DNA from 2 places in the Comamonas sp. E6 genome. Region 2 is predicted to be linked to the other one. Evidence: predicted binding sites of a transcription regulator. Region 2 holds the regulator's gene; the other holds the start of a gene.
What was found. Region 2 encodes FNR, which switches genes on or off when oxygen is low (the NO sensors DNR and NnrR bind a similar motif). Its sites were predicted from a motif close to TTGATNNNNATCAA; they were not measured.

Region 1: the regulator FNR is predicted to act here: its motif matches at 2,162-2,175, upstream of CSE6_RS08590 (universal stress protein).

Annotation. Positions count from the first base shown of each region.
Region 1 is NZ_BBXH01000009.1:76,878-86,638, forward strand. Features, by position in the region: gene CSE6_RS08570 (hypothetical protein) at 26-334, shown strand; gene CSE6_RS08575 (hypothetical protein) at 433-837, shown strand; gene CSE6_RS08580 (FABP family protein) at 922-1,563, shown strand; gene CSE6_RS08585 (hypothetical protein) at 1,733-2,065, shown strand; gene CSE6_RS08590 (universal stress protein) at 2,299-2,745, shown strand; gene CSE6_RS08595 (amidohydrolase family protein) at 2,942-4,420, shown strand; gene CSE6_RS08600 (YfaZ family outer membrane protein) at 4,430-5,191, shown strand; gene CSE6_RS08605 (hypothetical protein) at 5,550-6,410, shown strand; gene CSE6_RS08610 (hypothetical protein) at 6,923-7,120, shown strand; gene CSE6_RS08615 (PRC-barrel domain-containing protein) at 7,189-7,536, shown strand; gene CSE6_RS26035 (hypothetical protein) at 8,060-8,308, shown strand; gene CSE6_RS08625 (hypothetical protein) at 8,558-8,752, shown strand; gene CSE6_RS08630 (cupin domain-containing protein) at 9,086-9,466, opposite strand; gene CSE6_RS08635 (hypothetical protein) at 9,527-9,761, shown strand, end outside.
Region 2 is NZ_BBXH01000015.1:130,088-139,848, reverse strand. Features, by position in the region: gene ccoP (cytochrome-c oxidase, cbb3-type subunit III) at 1-897, shown strand, start outside; gene ccoG (cytochrome c oxidase accessory protein CcoG) at 980-2,422, shown strand; gene CSE6_RS14475 (FixH family protein) at 2,549-2,854, shown strand; gene CSE6_RS14470 (hypothetical protein) at 3,112-3,375, shown strand; gene fnr (fumarate/nitrate reduction transcriptional regulator Fnr) at 3,439-4,161, opposite strand; gene hemN (oxygen-independent coproporphyrinogen III oxidase) at 4,430-5,812, shown strand; gene CSE6_RS14455 (sulfite exporter TauE/SafE family protein) at 5,816-6,529, shown strand; gene CSE6_RS14450 (HD-GYP domain-containing protein) at 6,640-7,884, shown strand; gene CSE6_RS14445 (bifunctional diguanylate cyclase/phosphodiesterase) at 7,881-9,761, shown strand, end outside.

The DNA of each region.
Region 1 (9,761 bases), on a different contig from region 2:
TCGTTGAGCAACAGGGAGTGTCGTCATGAGAAAAGTTAATCCTGCCGCCAAGAACGCGAACCGCGCTTTTGTCCGTCTGCACACGTATGTGACCAAGCAATTCGACTGGGATCTCTTCACCAAGGACTACCGGGTAGTCCTGCACACAGACGAGGACGGAGGCGTCACCCTCTATATCGTCAAGGTCTTCGACAAGGATGGACAGCCTGCCGCACTAGGCCCAAAGATCCCTAACCAGATTACGTTCTCTTACCGTCAAGCTCCCATCATGTCGGTATGGACAGAGTTCTTTAACGACGGCAAATTCAGTTGGCGCAATGTCTCCTGCCGCTAGGGCGCGGCGGCGGTGGAGGATGGTGGCTTGGCTGTCGGCATAGACACCCGCCGCAGCGCCAGGAGCGCCATCCTGTCCAACACATTCAGGAGAGTTGCATGACCCGCTTCCAACCGATGCTTGCAACTGCTGCCCTGCTCAGTCTCATGACGCTACATCTCAGCAGCAGCTCCATGGCACAGGCCGCCTTTACAACCCCGGGCGGCTACACCAACTCCTACAGCGGCCAGATCACGGGCAACGGTATCGTGCAATACGGGCTCGAAACACGGCCCTTCCAGCGCATGACCGTCACGCTCAACACCAACAACCCGTCCAGCCAGATGAACGTCTTCAAGGACGGCTCTGCCCAGCCTCTATGCCAAGGCTCGGCCAACAACAACATCTGCACCTTCCGCATCGAGCGTGGTGCCAGCTATCGCGTGCTGATCTTCCTCACACGTGAAGCCGCCCAGCGTGGCGAAAGCGCACGCTTTACGCTCACCACCGAAGAAAGCACCTGACAGCTTGACTGCCGTCAAGAACCCCTCAGTCCATGGCTTGTAAACTGGCTTCAACAGATTCAAAGTGAAAGCCCGTTACACGATATGGAAAACTTTCCCAAGGACATCTACACCGAGCCCACGCCCGATGTGAATACCCTGGCCAACCTCGGCCCCCTCACCGGCATGGCCGGCATCTGGACCGGCAAGCGCGGCCTGGATATCAACCCCAAGGCTGACGGCCCCGAAAAGCAGGCCTTTATCGAGCACATGGAGTGCCAGCCTATCGATGCGCAAACCAACGGCCCACAGCTCTTCTATGGCCTGCGCTACCACACACGCATCGTCAAGCCCGATGACGTGGAAACCTTTCACGACCAGGTCGGTTACTGGCTGTGGGAGCCTGCCACCGGCAACATCATCCAGACCCTGACCATCCCGCGCGGTCAGACCGCCATGGCCACGGGCAAGACCACGGCCGACGCCACCAGCTTCACTCTCAGGGCCGAGCGCGGCTCCACCGTCAACGGTATCTCCAGCAACCCGTTTCTGGAGCATGCCTTCAGAACCGACGCCTATACCATCACCGTCACCAAGCACTCGGACGGCACCTGGTCGTACGAGCAGGAAACCACGTTGACCATCCCCGGCCAGAGCAAGCCTTTTTCCCATACCGACCGCAACACCTTGCACAAGATTGGCGAGCCCACGCCCAACCCAACGGCAAGGGCCGCAGTTGAAATCTGATTAGCGCTCTCAAAGGACTCCACGCCCTGGCCGAATTCACTGGATCCGCAGGGCGCACACTCCCCGATTACCGCATCGCCCGCGATGGCCTTACGCAGCTGACCATGGTCCTTACGGGCAAGAAGGCGCTTGCCTTCAAACTGGCTTATATGCATGTGCCTTTCAACGCATGGAGGCCATTCGCCGCAGGCTGCCGGCATTCGGCGCTTGGAGCTGGCCTTCAATCTGGTCGCGAAGGCTGCACCGCGCTGCGTTCAAGACCTCTATACAGGGCGATGCCGACAAATGGCAGCACAGCAGCCACCTGCCCAACCTGAATTACGGCCGCCCCACCCTGCGCCATGTACCGCCGGTTGTGACCGAGCTGAGGCCGGCCTCCTTCGACAGCCTGCCATGGCGCATTGCCGACGGCGAGATCATCGGTTCGACCGATGCCCAACTGGCCAGGCTGGCAACAGCCGCAGGGCATGCTGCGCATGACGTTCGGATAGTCTGCTTTTGATAGCTTCTGCATGACGTTCGGATAGTCTGCTTTTGATAGCTTCTAACGCTTTATGGATAAGGGCTTGAGGCGGCTTCTACCTGCGCCTTCATGAATTTGATTTCCATCAAGAAACCGTCTGAATACTCATTTCAAGGTGTTGCATTAGCAGCCCTGGAGTGTGAGTATGAGCTCAGTGATCGATCGAATTGATTTGGCAACAAGACGCGCACCTATGCGCAAGGAGGCTGGATATGTTCAAGCACATTTTGATTCCTACGGACGGCTCTAAGCTCTCTGAGGCCGCGCTGCGCGCGGGCATACAACTGGCCAAGGAACAAGGCGCACAGGTGACGGCGCTGTATGTGATGCCGGATTACGCAGCCATGATTTACGGAGCGGAGGCGCTGATCGCCTACAACTCTGCGGAGTTCGACAAGAGCGCCCAGAAGGAAGCAGATCAGGTGTTGCAAGCTGCCCTGGACATTGCCAAGACCGAGGGCGTGGCCTGCCAGACGGTGCGGGTCACGAATATCTCCATCAATCAGGCCATCATCAAGCAGGCGCAGGAGGGTAACTGCGATCTGATCTGCATGGCATCACACGGCCGCAAGGGCATTGCCGGCATTTTGCTGGGCAGTGAGACCCAGCGCGTACTGGTCAACAGCAGCATTCCAGTTCTGGTGCACCGCCCGGTTTAGGCCTGATCGACTGCAGCGCAGCCACTTCCCGGCCGCTCTCACAATGCAAGCAACGCCCCATCGCCCTCGTGCGGTGGGGCGCTTTTTCATGGGCCGATCGTCGTGTAGCATCGGTGCATCAAATTGTGAACCTTTGGTTCCATTTGTCACGCCGGCAGCGGCGTCTCTGGTTCATTTTGAAAAAGGGAAAACGCAGATGAGTCACGCAATCGCAACCGATGCCGGCCTGGCGTGGCGGACCGGCCCGATTCGCCCGAGAGCCTGCACCTGCGGCAGCGTGGTGTGCCAGTTGCTGCATGAGCGGGTAATGAGCGATATGTCGCGCCGCATGTTTGTGGGCGGGGTGGCGGCCATGATGGCGCCATTTGTGGCCCTGCATGCTGCCGAGACAGGCGTGGGCGGGGCGGCCAGGCCGGCCGACCGCCCCGTGTTGCTGACCAATCTGCGCCTGTTTGACGGTACGGGCAAGTCGGTGCGTCAAGGCGTGCAGGTGTTGATCCAGGGCAAGCTGATTGCCGCCCTGCCCTCCGCCGGCGAGAAGGTGGAAGGTGCCCAGGTGATCGACTGCCAGGGCAAGCTGGTGATGCCGGGCATGATCGATACGCACTGGCACACCATGCTGGCAGCCATTCCGCAGATGACGGCCATGACGGCAGATCTGGGCTATCTGTACATCTCCGCCGCGCAGGAGGCGCAGCGCACGCTGATGCGCGGCTTTACCTCGGTGCGCGACGCGGGCGGCCCCGCCTTTGCGCTCAAGCGCGCGATCGACGAGGGCATGGTCCCGGGCCCGCGCATCTATCCCAGCGGGGCAATGATTTCTCAGACCTCGGGTCATGGCGATTTCCGCCTTCGCAGCGATATTCCGCGTGCGGCGAACGAGCCGCTGAGCATGGTGGAGCAAACCGGCGTGGCCATGATTGCGGACGGCGAGGCCGAGGTTCTGCGCCGCGTGCGCGAGCAGTTGATGCTGGGGGCATCGCAAATCAAGATGCTGGCAGGCGGCGGCGTGGCATCGCTGTATGACCCGCTGGACAGCACCCAGTTCACCGAGAAGGAGCTGCGCGCCGGCGTGGAAGCCGCCGCAGACTGGAACACCTATGTGATGTCGCATGTTTACACGCCCAAAGGCATCAAGCGGGCCATCAAGGCGGGCGTGAAGAGCATCGAACACGGCCAGTTGGCCGACGAGGAAAGCGTGCGCATGATGCGCGACGAGGGCGTGTGGTGGAGCCTGCAGCCATTTCTGCAGGACGAGGACGCCAACCCCTATACCGATGCAGTGCGCCGCGAGAGCCAGTCGCGCGTGGCCCAGGGCACGGTGCGCGCCTATGAGATGGCGCAGAAGTACGGCATCAAGACGGGCTGGGGCACGGACATTCTGTTCAGCCCCAAGGGCACTGTCACACAGGGCAAGCAACTGGCCAAGCTGACGCGCTTTTACGACCCCATGACGCTGCTGAAGCAGGCCACGGGCACCAACGGCGAACTGCTGGCCCTGTCGGGCGAGCGCAACCCCTATCCCCAGCCGCTGGGCCGCATCGCCCCTGGCGCATTTGCCGATCTTCTAGTGGCCGATGGCGACCCGACGGTGAATCTGGACTTCCTGAGCAGCCCGGAACAGAACCTGCGCCTGATCATGAAGGACGGCAAGGTGTACAAAAACACGCTGTAAGGGAGACAAATGACCCAGTACATCAACACCACTCCAGGCATGGCAACGGCGGCGCTGGCCGCGAGCCTGCTGGCAGGCACGCCGGCCTGGGCACAGGACAAGACAGCAGCCGATGCATGGCGCTTTCAGCTCACGCCCTATGCATGGATGACGGGGCTGGACGGCAGCGTCCGCCCGTTCAGAGGAGCGCCAACGGTGAGCGTGAACAAATCGTTCTCGGACATTCTGGAGGACCTGGACGCTGCAGCCTTTGTGAACGGCACGGCACGCAAGGGGCAATATGTGCTGCAGGGCGACTTCAGCTACGCCGCTACATCGGACAAGGCTGCCCTACCCTTAGGCCTGAGCGCAAATGCCAAGATTCGCCAGACCTCGCTGACGATGACCGGCGGGCACAACTGGATGCTGAGTCCGCAGTCGAGCGTTGACCTGATGGCGGGCCTGCGCCTATGGCAGATCAAGGCCAAAGTGAGTGTGCCAGGGGTAGGTTCGGCGCAGTCCAACACCTCGTTCGTTGACCCAGTGGTCGCCGCACGCTGGCGCTACGATATTGCGCCGCGCTGGTCCACCTTGGTGTATGCCGATATGGGTGGGCTGGATGTGGGCTCGAAGTTCACCTGGCAGGTGCACGGCTCGGTGAACTACCAAGTCAAGGAAAACATCTTTGTGTCCGTGGGCTACCGCCACCTGAGCGTGGACTACCGTGACGACGGCAAGCGACTGGACTTCAGCCAGAGCGGCCCGATCGTCGGTGCGACGTTCAGGTTCTGATAACCACCAGCGGATAGCCAACACCCAGCCCGTCAGACCTGCGGCTGCAACGCCGCATGCAGCAATGGCATAGGCGATGGCAATCGCTGCGGGCGAACCAGGCTGAGCCAGGCCCTCTATAGCACTGGATTACCTGGTGCGCGATCTCTCTCGGTTTCAGCGCATGGAGTCACCTCGACCACCGGAGAGTCAGAGCCTGAAATCGCGCTCGAAACACCACCACAGGACAAACCAGGGGCGTGCGCACTCATTGCTGCAGCCTGCCTTTCCTTGCTCCGTCAGCCGCCCACGCCGGGCGACAATGTCAAAGCAGCACCAACTGACCAAAACAAGAAATCCGACAGGCCACAAGGCATCAATGAACCGCACCGAATTTCTGCAACAGCCCGAAGTCATTGGCTTTACCGACTGGCTTGCAGCCACACTCCCCCAGCGACGGATTCAGTTGAACATTCGCTCTTCCAGCTACGTCCCCAAGGGCTTGATGGCCACCGCCCGTTTTGCCGACTTGGTACCTCGCCACTACCGCTGGCGGGCGACTGGCCTGGCAACGGGCGACTGGGCCGAGTCGTGCATCAAGACAAGCGCTCTTTCTGCCAAGCTGCGCGCTGCCGTGCAGGCCAACGATGCGACAGCCACCCTGGCCGCCTGTAGCGATGTGCTGGACTGGGGCGGCGAGCGCAACCCCAAAGAAGGCGCGCGGCCCTTTCTTGTGGGCCTTGGCACTAACATCAGCCACTACATCGCCCAGACCCACCAGGAAATGGCGCTTGGCTCGGCCAGCCTGCGCACCGGCTTTCCGACAGTGCGGCTCATGAACTCCATGCTCACCAAGGTACACGCCTTTTATTCGGCCGAAGGCTTGCCCATCTATGACTCACGGGTCAGCGCCGCAGCTGCTGCACTGGTGGAGTTCTGGCGCCGCAGCAGCGGCAGGCCCCACCTGCCCGATACGCTGAGTTTCCCGCTGGCCGGCGGCAGCCAGAAGCCCCAGCACAAACTGGCTTGCCTGTTTGACCAGCCACCCTCGCCGGGCACCCTGCTCTACACCAGCCAAAGCACGCCCCAGCGCTGGGCTGGCGCCAAGGTGCGGCTGGCCTGGGTAATGGCCGAGACCCTGCGCAAGACCCCCAGCCTGTTTTCAGGCCAGCCCGATCGCATGCGCGCCATGGAAGCTTCACTCTTCATGGTGGGCTACGACCTGAACTGCCTGGCCTGAACAAAACAGCCCCTGCCAACCAGTGGTTGCAGGGGCTTTTCTCCGCATCCAGGCATTTAGGTCAGATAGGCCTCCAGCGCTTATCCGTCAAACGCCGGAAGCTATCAACACGGCTAGTTCTGGAAAAAGCCAATGGGCCTGTCGAATGCGGACAAGGGCAAAACGGCAAGACTGGCGGAATCACGGCAACGCCCTTCACCAAGGCATAAGGCCGGCCGGTGGACCCGGTTCAGGGTACTGCGGTTGGAGCGACTTGCATCGGGGAGGCAGCGACCACAATCCTGAATGAGCCCGGAACCCACCACATCCTGCTGCGCGTCCGGATGAATACTGTGAGGAATATCGAGAGTTCCGCCTCAAACGTAAACCAAATGCTACGTAATGGCCGTGAATTCACAAAATTCAGCGTTGCGCCACGTTCTCCTACAAAAGGGTTTTCCATGACTCGGCGACCATGCATCCACAGCAAGCCAACCCGGTTTGCTGGTCACCTACCTGAAGGAGTGAAGGACATGACGCAACAGGCGAACCAGCAGCACAGCCCCAGCCAACAGGACAAGCAGCAACAGCAGCAGCAAAACCCTGGGCAACGCCAACCAGGCCAGAGCACCAGCCAACCCGGCCAGCAGCAACAGCAAACCCCAGGACAGCAGAAGACCCCTGCTCAGCAACAGCAGCCTGGGCAGCAGCACAAAACGCCCCAGCAGTGAAAGTGAGCGCCTCAGCGCTGGCCCACCTTGCCAGCGTTGTTCTGTACCACGCAAAGAAAGGAGCAGGAATGCAACCAGCCTCACCTGTCATCTCATCCGATCGTGTCAACGGCACCAACGTCTACAACCCCAACGGCGACAAACTGGGAGCTATCGACTCACTGATGATCGACAAGCTCACCGGCAAGATTCGATATGCAGTGATGCAGTTTGGCGGTTTCCTGGGCATCGGCTCAGATCTCTACCCACTGCCGTGGGATAGCCTCAAATACGAACCCAGCCAAGGCGGGTACGTGGTTTCCGTCACCAAGGAACGGCTTGAAAACGCCCCTCGCTACGAGGGAGGCACATTGCCCGAATACACCGACGACTACGGCCGCCGTGTTTATGACCACTACGGTGTGCCCTTTGTCTAACCCCGGCACGCAACCACACATGCGCTAGTGCCCAAACTCAAGAAGAACCGCAGGCCGGTCGGCGCCGGCCGCCAACCAGTTGGAGTTCAGCCCACCTCGCGGTCGGCTTTTTTTTGCGCGGAGATTTTCAAATGTAGCCTCCTGGCCCCGCGGGCCTTAAGCGCGACCTCTCCCCGCAGGGTCAAGCGGGGCCATCTGGTGTGATGGTTCCTGGTACAAGGTATTGCTCAAAATCGAGGCCTGAAATACGCTTTTCCAATACCGTAGTGCACAAGCCGTGAGCTGCGGTCTGAGCAGTCACACCAGATGGTGATGATATCCATTGCTTTCTGCCGAGCCTGAGGTTCTCTACCCTCCCTCTGCTTCCCCAGGCACGCCGCAAGGCATCGGCCTTTACCCGCAAGCCCACCAGCCAACGCTGGTGGGCTTTTTCTTTGCCGGTAGACGCTCAGTGCGGCCACGCAACACATGAGGTCGATGTCTGTTGACGCGCTGTACAGGGAAAATTTAAACTACTGTACAAATGAACAGCACTGATAAAAATAACAGTAAAATTCAAGGCAACAGCTTGCTGCGCCAGAGCGCGAAGCGCATTCACTCCATACCTTTGTTGGTTTCACCTGCTCTCAAGAGCGCTGGTCTTTTTTATCCGCCCCCGCCCATCCAGCGGGCCTGCTTCTCGCCAAAAGGAGACTCCATGCTGTACAGCACCGTTCCTCAACCCGTTGATGAAGACCTCGTGCAGCGCCTGCGCGAGAAGGGAGGCCTGTGAAATGGCCACACATCCCCACCGCCCTGCTCGCGCTGCTCCTGACAGTCCTGCTCTTGATCGCCCCGGCCTTGGAACAAAGCTACTGACCGCCGCGCAATGGGGCCTCTGCCTCCTGGGGATCTTTTGCCTCATCGGCGTGGCCATCGTCATTGCCACCACCCCGCAAGCCTGGCCGCTGTAAACGGTCAACCTCATCGCTTTTGATAGCCACAGGCGTTTTCCTGACAAGCGCCAGACCGGAGAAATATCATGGAAAAGATCATCGAGTCCCTGATCCTCGTCGCCGCCATCTTCATGGGCGTACTGTGGCTTGCCACCCCCAACGCCCAGGCAGACGAACCCACCACCCTCACCAAATCCGTGCGCGACGAGTTCGCCTGCCCAGGCATGCACGCCGAATGGCTGGACGCCCACACCGTCCAGTGCCTGCGCGAAAAGCCCTGATCTACCGCCCCGTTGCCCCCGCGAACAGCCCATGCCCCATCGACACCGTACGGCAACAACTACAGCACCGCGACAGCCAACACAGCCGGCTGCTGCCTGCTATGGAAAGCAAGGCTGCTAGTTCAATCCAGACGATGCCATCAGTAGCAGCACACTTTCAAATGCAGATAGGGCAGGCGCAACGCAATCGCCAATTCAGAAGCTCGGAAGCGCCCGCCAAGCAGACAAAAGCCCGCAAGGTTCCAGACCTAGCAGGCATTTTTGCCAAGTGGTTGGCATGTAATACCGCTACCTCAATCTGCTATGGCAAGCCCGCAAGCACTTGCGCGAGCGTTACTCGGCAGGTTTTGCGTAGACCTCTGCACTCAGCACCTCAAGGCCGACAAAGGGTTCACTCCCTTCGACCCAGGCATCGTGGCCAGGTGGGATGGCGTAGGACTCCCCTGCGCTGAGCATTTTCTGAGAGCCGTCCTGCATTTGAACGGTGAGCTTTCCCGAAACGACGTGCCCCACATGCGAGAGTTGGCAGTATTCGGTCTTCACCACGGGCTTGATGCATTCGGACCAGCGCCATCCGGGCTCAAAGTTGAACCGTCCAATCGTGTAGCCCTGAAGCTTTACGAGCTCCACGCGAGTTTTGCTAGGTGTGCGAAGTTCATCGGGCTCGCTGTGTGACCTGACTTCTAGCTTCTCAACGCTGACGGGAGTGGCCATGATTTTCTCCTTCATAAGAGCTGCACCTCGAGCCCCCAAGGAATTCTTCAGGTATGGCTGGTGAGCCGAAGGACAGCTGAAAAAACTTATCACTACGTCATTCGCATGGCATTGCCAGGAGCACTTATCAGTTACCAATTGCTGCATGCGGCACAGCACCGTCTGCGCCGTCCAATCCACGGTTGGCAGCAAAAAGTATGCGTTGACATACAGGGTGCCTACGCGGCCCATCTAAAGCGCCACAAGTTCGCACAGATTTTTCAGATTTGCATACAGCAAGCAGATCGAATGCAGC
Region 2 (9,761 bases):
AACAATTTCTGGTCGGTGTATGTCGCGGCGATTACGCTGATCGGCATCTTTGGCTGCTTGCTGCTGCTGATTCTGGTGGCCCGCAAGAAGGTCGTTCCCTCGGGCGACAACACCACAGGCCATGTCTGGGACGAAGACCTGCGTGAACTCAACAACCCCATGCCCAAGTGGTGGATGGGTCTGTTCGTGATCACCGTGGTTTTCAGCCTGGGCTATCTTGTGGTCTACCCAGGTCTGGGCGGCTTCGGCGGCAAGCTGGACTGGAGCCAGACCGGCGCCTACGACAAGGAAATGGCCAAGGCCAAGGCGGACCTGGAGCCTCTGTATGCCAAGTTCACCAGCATGCCTACCGAAGAAATGGCCAAGGACCCTCAGGCCATGGCCATTGGCGAGCGTCTGTTCATGAACAACTGTGCGCAATGCCACGGCTCTGACGCTCGCGGCAGCAAGTCCTTCCCGAATCTGGCGGACGGCGACTGGTTGCATGGCGGATCTCCCGAGAAGATCAGGGAGACCATCACCAACGGCCGTATCGGCATGATGCCGCCCATGGCGGCAGCCGTGGGCTCGGCGGAGGATGTGCGCAATGTGGCGCACTATGTGCTGAGCCTGTCGGGCAGCCCTCACGATGCCGTCAAGGCTTCGCAGGGCAAGTCCAAATTCGTGGCCTGTGCGGCTTGTCACGGCATGGATGGCAAGGGCAACCCCGCGCTGGGAGCTCCTAACCTGACCGATGACATCTGGCTGCATGGCTGGGGTGAGGCGGCAATCGTCAACATCGTCAACAACGGCAAGCACAATGAGATGCCTGCCCAGAAAGAGAAGTTGACGGAGGCGCAAATTGCCGTGCTGGCTTCCTATGTCTGGAGTCTTTCGAATACGCAAAACCAGAAGTAATGCGTTTTGAAAAGGCGGTGCCCTGGCACCGCCTTTTTCGCGTTTCAATTTTCAGTAATTACAAAAATATTAAGGAACTGCGATGCCGTGCGATCAGGGGAAGCCCCGAAAAGTCATACCGATCACGCCTGAGCCTCATGAGGGCGGGCCTGAGCTGGTGCCTATGTTCGCTTCCGAGCAAAAAGTGTACTCACGCTCAATCAGTGGCGTGTTCTCACGGTGGCGCTGGGCCATGGTGTTTCTGACCCAGATCGTCTTCTACGGCCTGCCCTGGCTGCAGTGGGGCGAGCGCCAGATGGTGCTGTTCGATCTGGGGGCCCGGCGCTTCTATCTGTTCGGACTGGTGCTGTACCCGCAGGACTTCATCTATCTGACGGGGCTGCTGATCATCAGCGCGCTGGGGCTGTTCCTGTTTACCGCCGTGGCCGGGCGCCTGTGGTGTGGCTTCTCCTGTCCGCAGACGGTCTACACCGAGATCTTCATGTGGATCGAAAGCAAGGTCGAAGGCGATCGCAGTGCCCGCATGCGTATCGACAAGAGCGGCTGGACTTTGGAGAAGATCTGGAAAAAGTCGCTCAAGCAGTTTCTCTGGATCGCTCTGTCTCTTTGGACAGGTTTCACCTTTGTCGGCTACTTCGTGCCCATCCGTGAGTTGGGTGTGGAGTTGATGGCCTTCCAGGGCAGCTGGCAGATCTTCTGGGTGGCGTTCTACGGCTTCGCCACCTACGGCAACGCCGGCTATATGCGCGAGCAGGTCTGCAAGTACATGTGTCCCTATGCACGCTTTCAGAGTGCCATGTTCGACAAGGACACCATGATCGTCAGTTATGACGCCGAACGTGGTGAAGCTCGCGGCCCGCGCAAGAAAGACGTTGACTACAAGGCACAGGGCCTGGGGGACTGCATAGATTGCAAGCTTTGCGTTCAGGTCTGCCCCGTGGGTATCGATATCCGCAAAGGACTGCAGTACGAGTGCATTGGCTGCGGTCTGTGCATCGATGCCTGCAACTCCGTGATGGACAAGATGGAGTATCCGCGTGGCCTGATCCGATTGACCACTCAGAATGCCGTAGCCAAGGCCTGGAAGCAGGTGCAGGTGATTCGCCGCATTTTCCGCCCGCGTGTGCTGATCTACTCGGCCGTGCTGGTGGCCCTCAGCGCCGCCATGATCGCCAGTCTGGTGCTGCGCGAGCCGCTCAAGGTCGACGTGATTCGCGACCGTGCTGCGCTTTCGCGCATCGTGGCGGGCGGCAAGCTGGAGAACGTCTACCGTCTGCAGATCATGAACGCCACCGAGTCCGAGCAGCGCTACCGTATCAGCGCCGTGGGCCTGGAGAATCTGGAAGTCGCATCCGAGCAGGAAGTGAGCGTTGGCCCGGCAGAGACACGCGGCATTGCGGTGCGGCTGCAGATTCCGTATGGCTCGGCAACTCCCGGCTCGCACCCCGTACACTTCAATGTGGATGCAGTGACTGCCGGAGCAGGGCGTATTTCCGAGAAGACGGTGTTCCTGGTGCCGCGTTAATGCCAGGTCTTGCCGGTCTTCGTGAGCCATCACGGAGGCCGGATAAGGGCACCGCCAATCGGCAACAATTTATGCCACCCTGCCATGTGTGCTCGGGTGGTCAGAATTTTGGAAAGAGGTTTCATCATGTCGGCAGCACAAGCCAAGGTCTCGCAAACGGCCAAGATCATCCACCCCGAGGACGGCAAGCCCTGGTGGAAGTTTGCCCATGTCTGGCTCATCATCGCCGGCCCGGTGATCGTGGTGATTGCCGGCTTTGTCACCGCATACATCGCACTGAGCAGGCCCGATCCCGTGATTGACCCTGACTACTACCGCCATGGCATGGAAATCAACCAGCGCCTGAGCGAAAGTGAAAAAAGCCTGGCCCCAGCAGTCACCGGCCGCAATCATGCGGCCACGCCAGCCAAGGATCATCCGCTGGATCGCTGAGCGCTCCGGCGCTTGCTCCGCCAAGGTCGCTTTTGCGGCCTTTTTTGTTGCCGATATCAAAATCAGAGCGTGTTGCGCATGCACCGTCTAACGTTAATGTAGAAGTAAATGGTTTTTTGATATTCGGATTGCGCAAGGCGCTACTGAAAAGAGAGTAATTCAGGGTTTCCCGCCACGGTGCATGCCCGCAGTCCTGCATGAACGGTCACCACTGTTGTGCAAAATATGACCAAGCCCACAGCCCAAGGAGAATCAGGATGGATGCTCGACGCTGGATGTGGATTGTCTGGCCGGCCTTTCTGGCGGCGGCAATCATGGAGATGGTGGTTTTCGCCTTTGTGGACCCGCTGGATGTGCACTGGCTGGGCTCCCCCCTGGACTGGTCGCGCCAAGCCATCTATACGGTCGCTTTTTTTGCCTTCTGGGTCGTGACCCTGATCGGAGGTGCGATGACGGTGATGCTGGGTCGCTCCGTCAGCGATCTCAATGGCGGCATCGTTTCCGAGCCTCTGCCCGATTAATTCGCACAGACAAAAAAGCCCGCTGTCCGCGGGCTTTGTCTTGAGAGTGTCTGTCGACTCGGTTCAGTTCTGGCATTGCTGGCTGTTGACGATGCGTTTGAGCGCCTCGGTATCCAGGATGCGCAGGTGGCGCTGCTTGACTTCCACAATACCTTCCTCTGCAAATTTGGAGAAAGTGCGGCTCACGGTCTCGAGCTTGAGGCCCAGGTAACTGCCGATTTCTTCGCGCGTCATGCGCAGCACCAGCTCCGACTTGGAAAAGCCGCGTGCCGACAGGCGCTGGACCAGGTTCAACACAAAGGCCGCCAGGCGCTCTTCGGCACGCATGCTGCCCAGCAGCAGCATCACGCCATGCTCGCGCACGATTTCGCGGCTCATGACCTTGTGCACATGGTTCTGCAGGGCAGTGACCTCGCGCGAGAGCTGCTCCAGTTTGTCAAACGGCATGACGCAGACCTCGGCGTCTTCCAGGGCCACGGCATCACAAGTGTGGTGGTCGTTGACGATGCCGTCCAGACCAATGATTTCGCCAGCCATCTGAAAGCCTGTGACCTGATCACGTCCGTCTTCGGTGGCCACGCTGGTCTTGAAGAAGCCGGTTCGAATGGCATACAGAGAGGTGAACTCTTCGCCATTGCGAAACAGCAGCCCGCCGCGCTTGACCTTGCGGCGCGTGGCCACAATCTCGTCAATGCGCTCCATTTGTTCATCGTCCAGGCCCATGGGCATGCACAGTTCACGCAGATTGCAGTTGGAGCAGGATGCTTTGATGGTCTGAAGATTCATGGGCTTTTTGCAACGGCGCAGACAGACACAGAGTGGAGAGTCGCGCTGGTCATTGACCTCGTGGTTGAAGATGAGATGGATCAAATTGTCGCAGCACTTGCCTTGAGGTCTCTTGATTTTCATCAAGGACAGGGTGATTGCCTTGGGGCACATTGCCTGTATTCGTTCAAAAACATGCGCTTTTGCCTATTTTGGGCATGATTTTCAGGATCTGATTTCCATTGAAATCTGCTCTATACAGAGTGTGGGCGCACCCTAACTCCCAGTTATGACCGCAGTCACGCCTGAGTTGCTGAGCCGCTTTGATATCCCCGGCCCACGCTACACATCGTTCCCAACAGCCGACCGTTTTGTTGAGGCTTTTGGTGCAGACGACTACATACTGGCACTCAAGCAGCGCAAGACGCATTCTGGCTCGCGCGCTTTGCCCCTGTCCGTTTATGTGCATGTGCCGTTCTGTGAGTCGCTTTGCTATTACTGCGCCTGCAACAAGATCGTGACCAAGCATCACGAGAAGGCTGCCGAGTATCTGGACTACCTGAGCCGCGAGCTGGCCATGCATACCGAGCATTGCGGCAAAGGTCAGCTCGTAAGCCAGCTGCATCTGGGCGGAGGCACACCGACCTTCTTCAGCGATGCCGAGTTGCAGCAGCTGATGGTTTTGATGCGTGAACATTTCAAGCTGGATCCCGCGGGCGAGTACTCCATCGAGGTCGATCCGCGCACCGTCAGCAACGAGCGGCTGAGAGCTCTCAGGGACATGGGGTTCAATCGCCTGAGCTTTGGCGTGCAGGACTTTGATCCCGCGGTGCAGAAAGCGGTGCACCGCGAGCAGCCCGCCGAGCAAGTCTTTTCGTTGGTGGCCGAGGCGCGCCGCCTGGGCTTTGTCTCCATCAATGTGGACCTGATCTACGGGCTGCCCAGGCAGACGCCCGAGTCTTTTGCGCGCACGCTGGCACAGGTCAATGAGCTGCGCCCCGATCGCATTGCACTGTATGCCTATGCGCATCTGCCCGAGCGTTTCAAGCCGCAAAGGCGTATCGAATCGGCAGACCTGCCTATGGGACAGGACAAGCTGAACATGCTCTCCGGCGCAATTGATGCATTCATGGATGGCGGCTATGTCTATGTAGGCATGGACCACTTTGCGCTGCCTGACGACTCTCTGGCCATTGCCAAGCGCCAGGGGCGCCTGCATCGCAATTTTCAGGGCTACAGCACCCAGCCTGATTGCGACCTGATTGCACTGGGCGTATCGGCTATCGGTAAGGTGGGTGCGACCTACAGCCAGAACGTCAAGACTCTTGAAGAGTATTACGATGCCGTCGATGGAGGCATGTTGCCCGTGCAGCGCGGACTGGCGCTTTCGCGTGACGATCTGGTGCGCAGAGCCGTCATCATGTCCATCATGTGCCAGGGTTCCGTCCTGTATGAGCCCATGGAGCAGGCCTGGCTTATCAATTTCCGCGAGTACTTCGCTGCGGAGCTGGATGCGCTGGCAGAGATGCAGCGCAACGGCTTGGTCGAGCTGTCCGTCGAGGGCTTCAAGGTCACTGGTCTGGGCTGGTTTTTTGTGCGCGGAGTAGCCATGTTGTTTGACCGATATTTGCAGGCCGACCGGAACCGCGCCCGCTTTTCGCGCATCATCTAGCGCATGTTGTTTTCGCTGGTCTGGACTGCTTTGATCATGGGGCTCGTGGGTGGGCCCCATTGTCTTGTGATGTGCGCTGCCCCCTGCAGTGTGGTCACAGCAGCGAAGCCTGTCGGCGGCGGGCAGCCAGTTGTCGTGCTCGGCCTGCAAAAACGCCAATGGCTGCGTACCAGCCTGTTTCATCTGGGGCGCATCGCTGCCTATGCCCTGCTGGGCGGGATCGCGGCCGTGGCCATGGAAAGTCTGGCCTGGCTGACCAGTCAGACAACGGCATTGCAGAGACTTTGGACGCTGATGCATGTGGCGGTCATGGCCTGGGGGCTGGCCATGGTGGTGCAGGCGAGGCAGCCAGCCTGGCTGGAGCGGGCGGGGCGTTCCGTCTGGGCCAGGGTTCAGCCCTGGGTCACCGCGCCGGGCGGCAGTCTGGCAGCGGGCTTTGCCTGGGCACTGATGCCTTGTGGTTTGCTGTATTCGGCGGTGTTGGTGGCGGCCTTGAGTGGCGGCGCCTGGCAAGGTGCTTTGTCCATGGCAGCCTTTGCCGTTGGTGGTGCACTGTGGTTGCTGGCGGGGCCCTGGCTGTGGCAACTGGGGCAGTCGCATGTCAATGCATTGCGGGCCAGGTGGGGCACCAGAGTTGCAGGTCTGATGCTGATTGGCGTTGCGAGTTGGGCTTTGTGGATGGACCTGGTCTACAAACCCAGTCTTTGGTGCCGATAAGTCACACAAGAGGGGGTTGTTGACGCTGTTTGCATCCCAACAGACCCTAGTCATGCTTGAGCAGTCATGGAACTGCGGAATAATGTCTCATCTTGTGTGTAGCGCCCAAAGTGAATCGTTTCGTTGCTATTGATATCGGACAACTGCGTATCGGCATGTATGTCCATCTGGAGACTGGCTGGTTGCGCCATCCGTTTCCCGTCAGCAGCTTCAAGATTGTCAATGACGAGCAGTTGCAGACACTCAGGACCCTGAAGCTCAAGGCAGTTCAGGTCGATCTATCGAGAAGCGATCTGGAAGCTGCGGCAGCGCCTCCGGCCGAAGACCCTCAACCCGCTCCTGCCCCCCCCGAGAACGATGCGCATGCCTGGCGCAACAGTATTTTGGGCGTGCAGTCCAGGTTTCTGGGCGCGGTTTCCGTATTTGATGACGTGCAGGCCTTGTTGCCTGTCAACCCCGAGAAGGCGCGGACAACGACGGATATGCTGGTTGCACAGCAAGTCGTCAAACTGGCGCAGGCTCGTGATCTGAGTTTGCATCTGCTCGCGGATACGGGGGGCGCCACCTTTGGCGTACATGGTGTCAATGTCTCCGTGCTGAGCCTGTTGCTGGGTAAGACGCTGGGCCTGTGCGATGACGTATTGAAGGATCTGGGCACGGCGGCCCTGTTGCATGACATCGGCAAGCCGGGGCTTGAGATTTCTGCATCGGCCAATGCACTGAATCAGGGCACGGGCCGCACGCCTCTGCGAGAGACCGTGTATGCGCGTCATGTCGGAGAGTCGGTGGCATTGGCTCTATCCATGGGCTATCCTCCTTCCGTCACGACGGCCATCGCCCAGCATCATGAATGGGCCGATGGTTCAGGCTTTCCACTTGGCTTGCTGGCCGAAGATATGGACATTGCCGGACAGATCCTGGCACTGGTCAATAATTTTGAGCGCTTGTGCAATCTGCCACTGCAAGGCAACGAAATGACGCCTCATGAAGCCATGGCTGCACTGTACGGACAGTATCGCCAGCGATATGCGCCCGATGTGCTCAAGGCATTCGTGCAGACCTTGGGGGTCTATCCACCGGGCTCTTTGGTGGAACTAAGCGATGGGCGGATGGGCGTGGTGGTGTCTGTCAACACCAGCCAGTCGCTCAAGCCGAAGGTGCTGACCTATGACATGCAGGCGCCGCAGAAGCTGCGGTTCGTAGATTTGCTTGAATATGTGGGTTTGGGTATTCGCCGGGGCTTGACGCGAAATCAGCTTTCTCGAAATGCGTTAGAAGCTTTACAGCCGCAAAGGCGTCTTTGCTACTTTTTTGACAGTTCTGCAGCACCTGCTGCCGAGAAAGACCTCGCGTGACTTTGCAGCAGAGTTTTCTGATTGACCCTCTGCTTGCCTCCATGCTCGATGGTTTGCAGGAGGCGGTCTGGCTGCTGGATGCGCAGACATTGCGTGTCGTGCATGCCAATGCAGCCAGTATGCAGCTCACGGGCTACACGCCCGAGCAGGCGCAGGAGCAGTATGTCGATGTGCTGTGCGCCTCCCTGGTGCAAAAGGCGTTCTGGCAGGATGCCTCAAACTGGGTGGGTGGGGCGAAATTTCTCACAGAAATCTGTACAGCCAATGGTTCATTGACAGCTGTGGAGATGGGGGTGGGCTCCATCGCCCTGAATCCGCGCTGGTTGATGCTCACCATGCTCGACCGCAGCGAGCAGTTGCGGCACGAGAGCGAACTGGACATGCTGCTTGCAGAGTTGCGGGCGACGCTTGAGTCCGCTGCAGATGGCATGCTGGTCTGTGATCTGCGCGGCGGCATTCGGGCATTCAATCACCGTTTCGCGGAGCTGTGGCAACTACCCGAACCACTGCTCGTGCAGCGAGATGATGCGGCCGTCTTTGCCCATCTGGAAGCGCAGACCATCAGCAGCGAGAGTCAGTTCACTCTTCTGCAGGATGCGCAGGACCTGTCGGCTCCTGAAACCTCGGAGGTACTGCAGCTGCTCAGTGGCAGGGTGCTGGAGCGCCGCTCCGTGCCTCAGCTCAGTCGCGGTGTGGCGATAGGGCGTATCTACTCCTATCGAGACATCACGGTGGAATCCAGCTCGGCGACAGAACTACGTCTGGCTGCAAGAGTGTTCGAGTCCAGCCTGGACGGTATCTTCATTGCCGATGCCAATGGTGTCATCGTTCAGGTTAACCCGGCCGGCGGGCAGTTGCTGCATGGCAAGGCGGTGCTGGGGCTCGCTGCCTGGACTCTGTTCGAGTCCGAGGGAGGGCCTGTGTCCGACCTGCTGGAACTGGCCGCTGCGCGCTGGGATGTGGGCAGCTTCTGGGAGGGCAATCTTTGGCTCAAGCAGAGTGAAGGTCAGCGCTGCGCGGTCTGGCTGTCCTGGGTGGCATTGCGTGACGGCTATGGGCGTCTGGTACAAAGCATTGGCTTTATGCGCGACATGACCATGCAGCGCAGTGCCCAAAAGCAGATTGAGCAGCTGGCTTACAGTGATGCGTTGACAGGGCTGCCCAATCGCCTGAGTTTGAGCCGTCACGTGCAAGCAGCCATCACTGCTGCGCGCTTCACACAGCAGCCCTTCAGCATTCTGTTTCTGGATCTGGATCGTTTCAAGATCATCAACGATTCATTGGGCCATGACTTCGGCGACCGGGTGCTCAAGCTGGTTGCTCAGCGGCTGAGCGGACTGCTGCGCCCTGCGGATGTGCTGTGCCGTCAGGGCGGGGACGAATTTGTTCTCTATCTGCATGATTGCACGGGGGAGGGGGCTTCGGCCGTGGCTGCCCGTATTCTGGACGAAATGCGCCAGCCCTTCATGCTTGACGGCCTGGGCTTTTCCGTTCAGTGCAGCATTGGGGCTGCGCAATTTCCGGCGGATGGTTTGACGCTGGACGAGCTGATTCGTCAGGCCGATATCGCCATGTATCGTGTCAAGGAGCGTGGACGCGGCAATTTCAGTTTCTACCAGCCGCAAATGAGTGCGGGTCTGCTCTCGCGCATGAAGCTGGAGCATGCCATGCGCCAGGCGCTGGACAAGGGGCATATGGCCGTGCACTTTCAGCCACAGGTACATATCCGTTCGGGTCGCATTGTGGCGGCAGAGGCTTTGCTTCGATGGACGGACCCCGAACTGGGGGTGATCTCTCCTGCAGCCTTCATTCCCTTGGCGGAGGAGTCCGGCTATGTGGTTGCGCTGGATGCCTGGGTGCTGGAGCAATCAGTACAA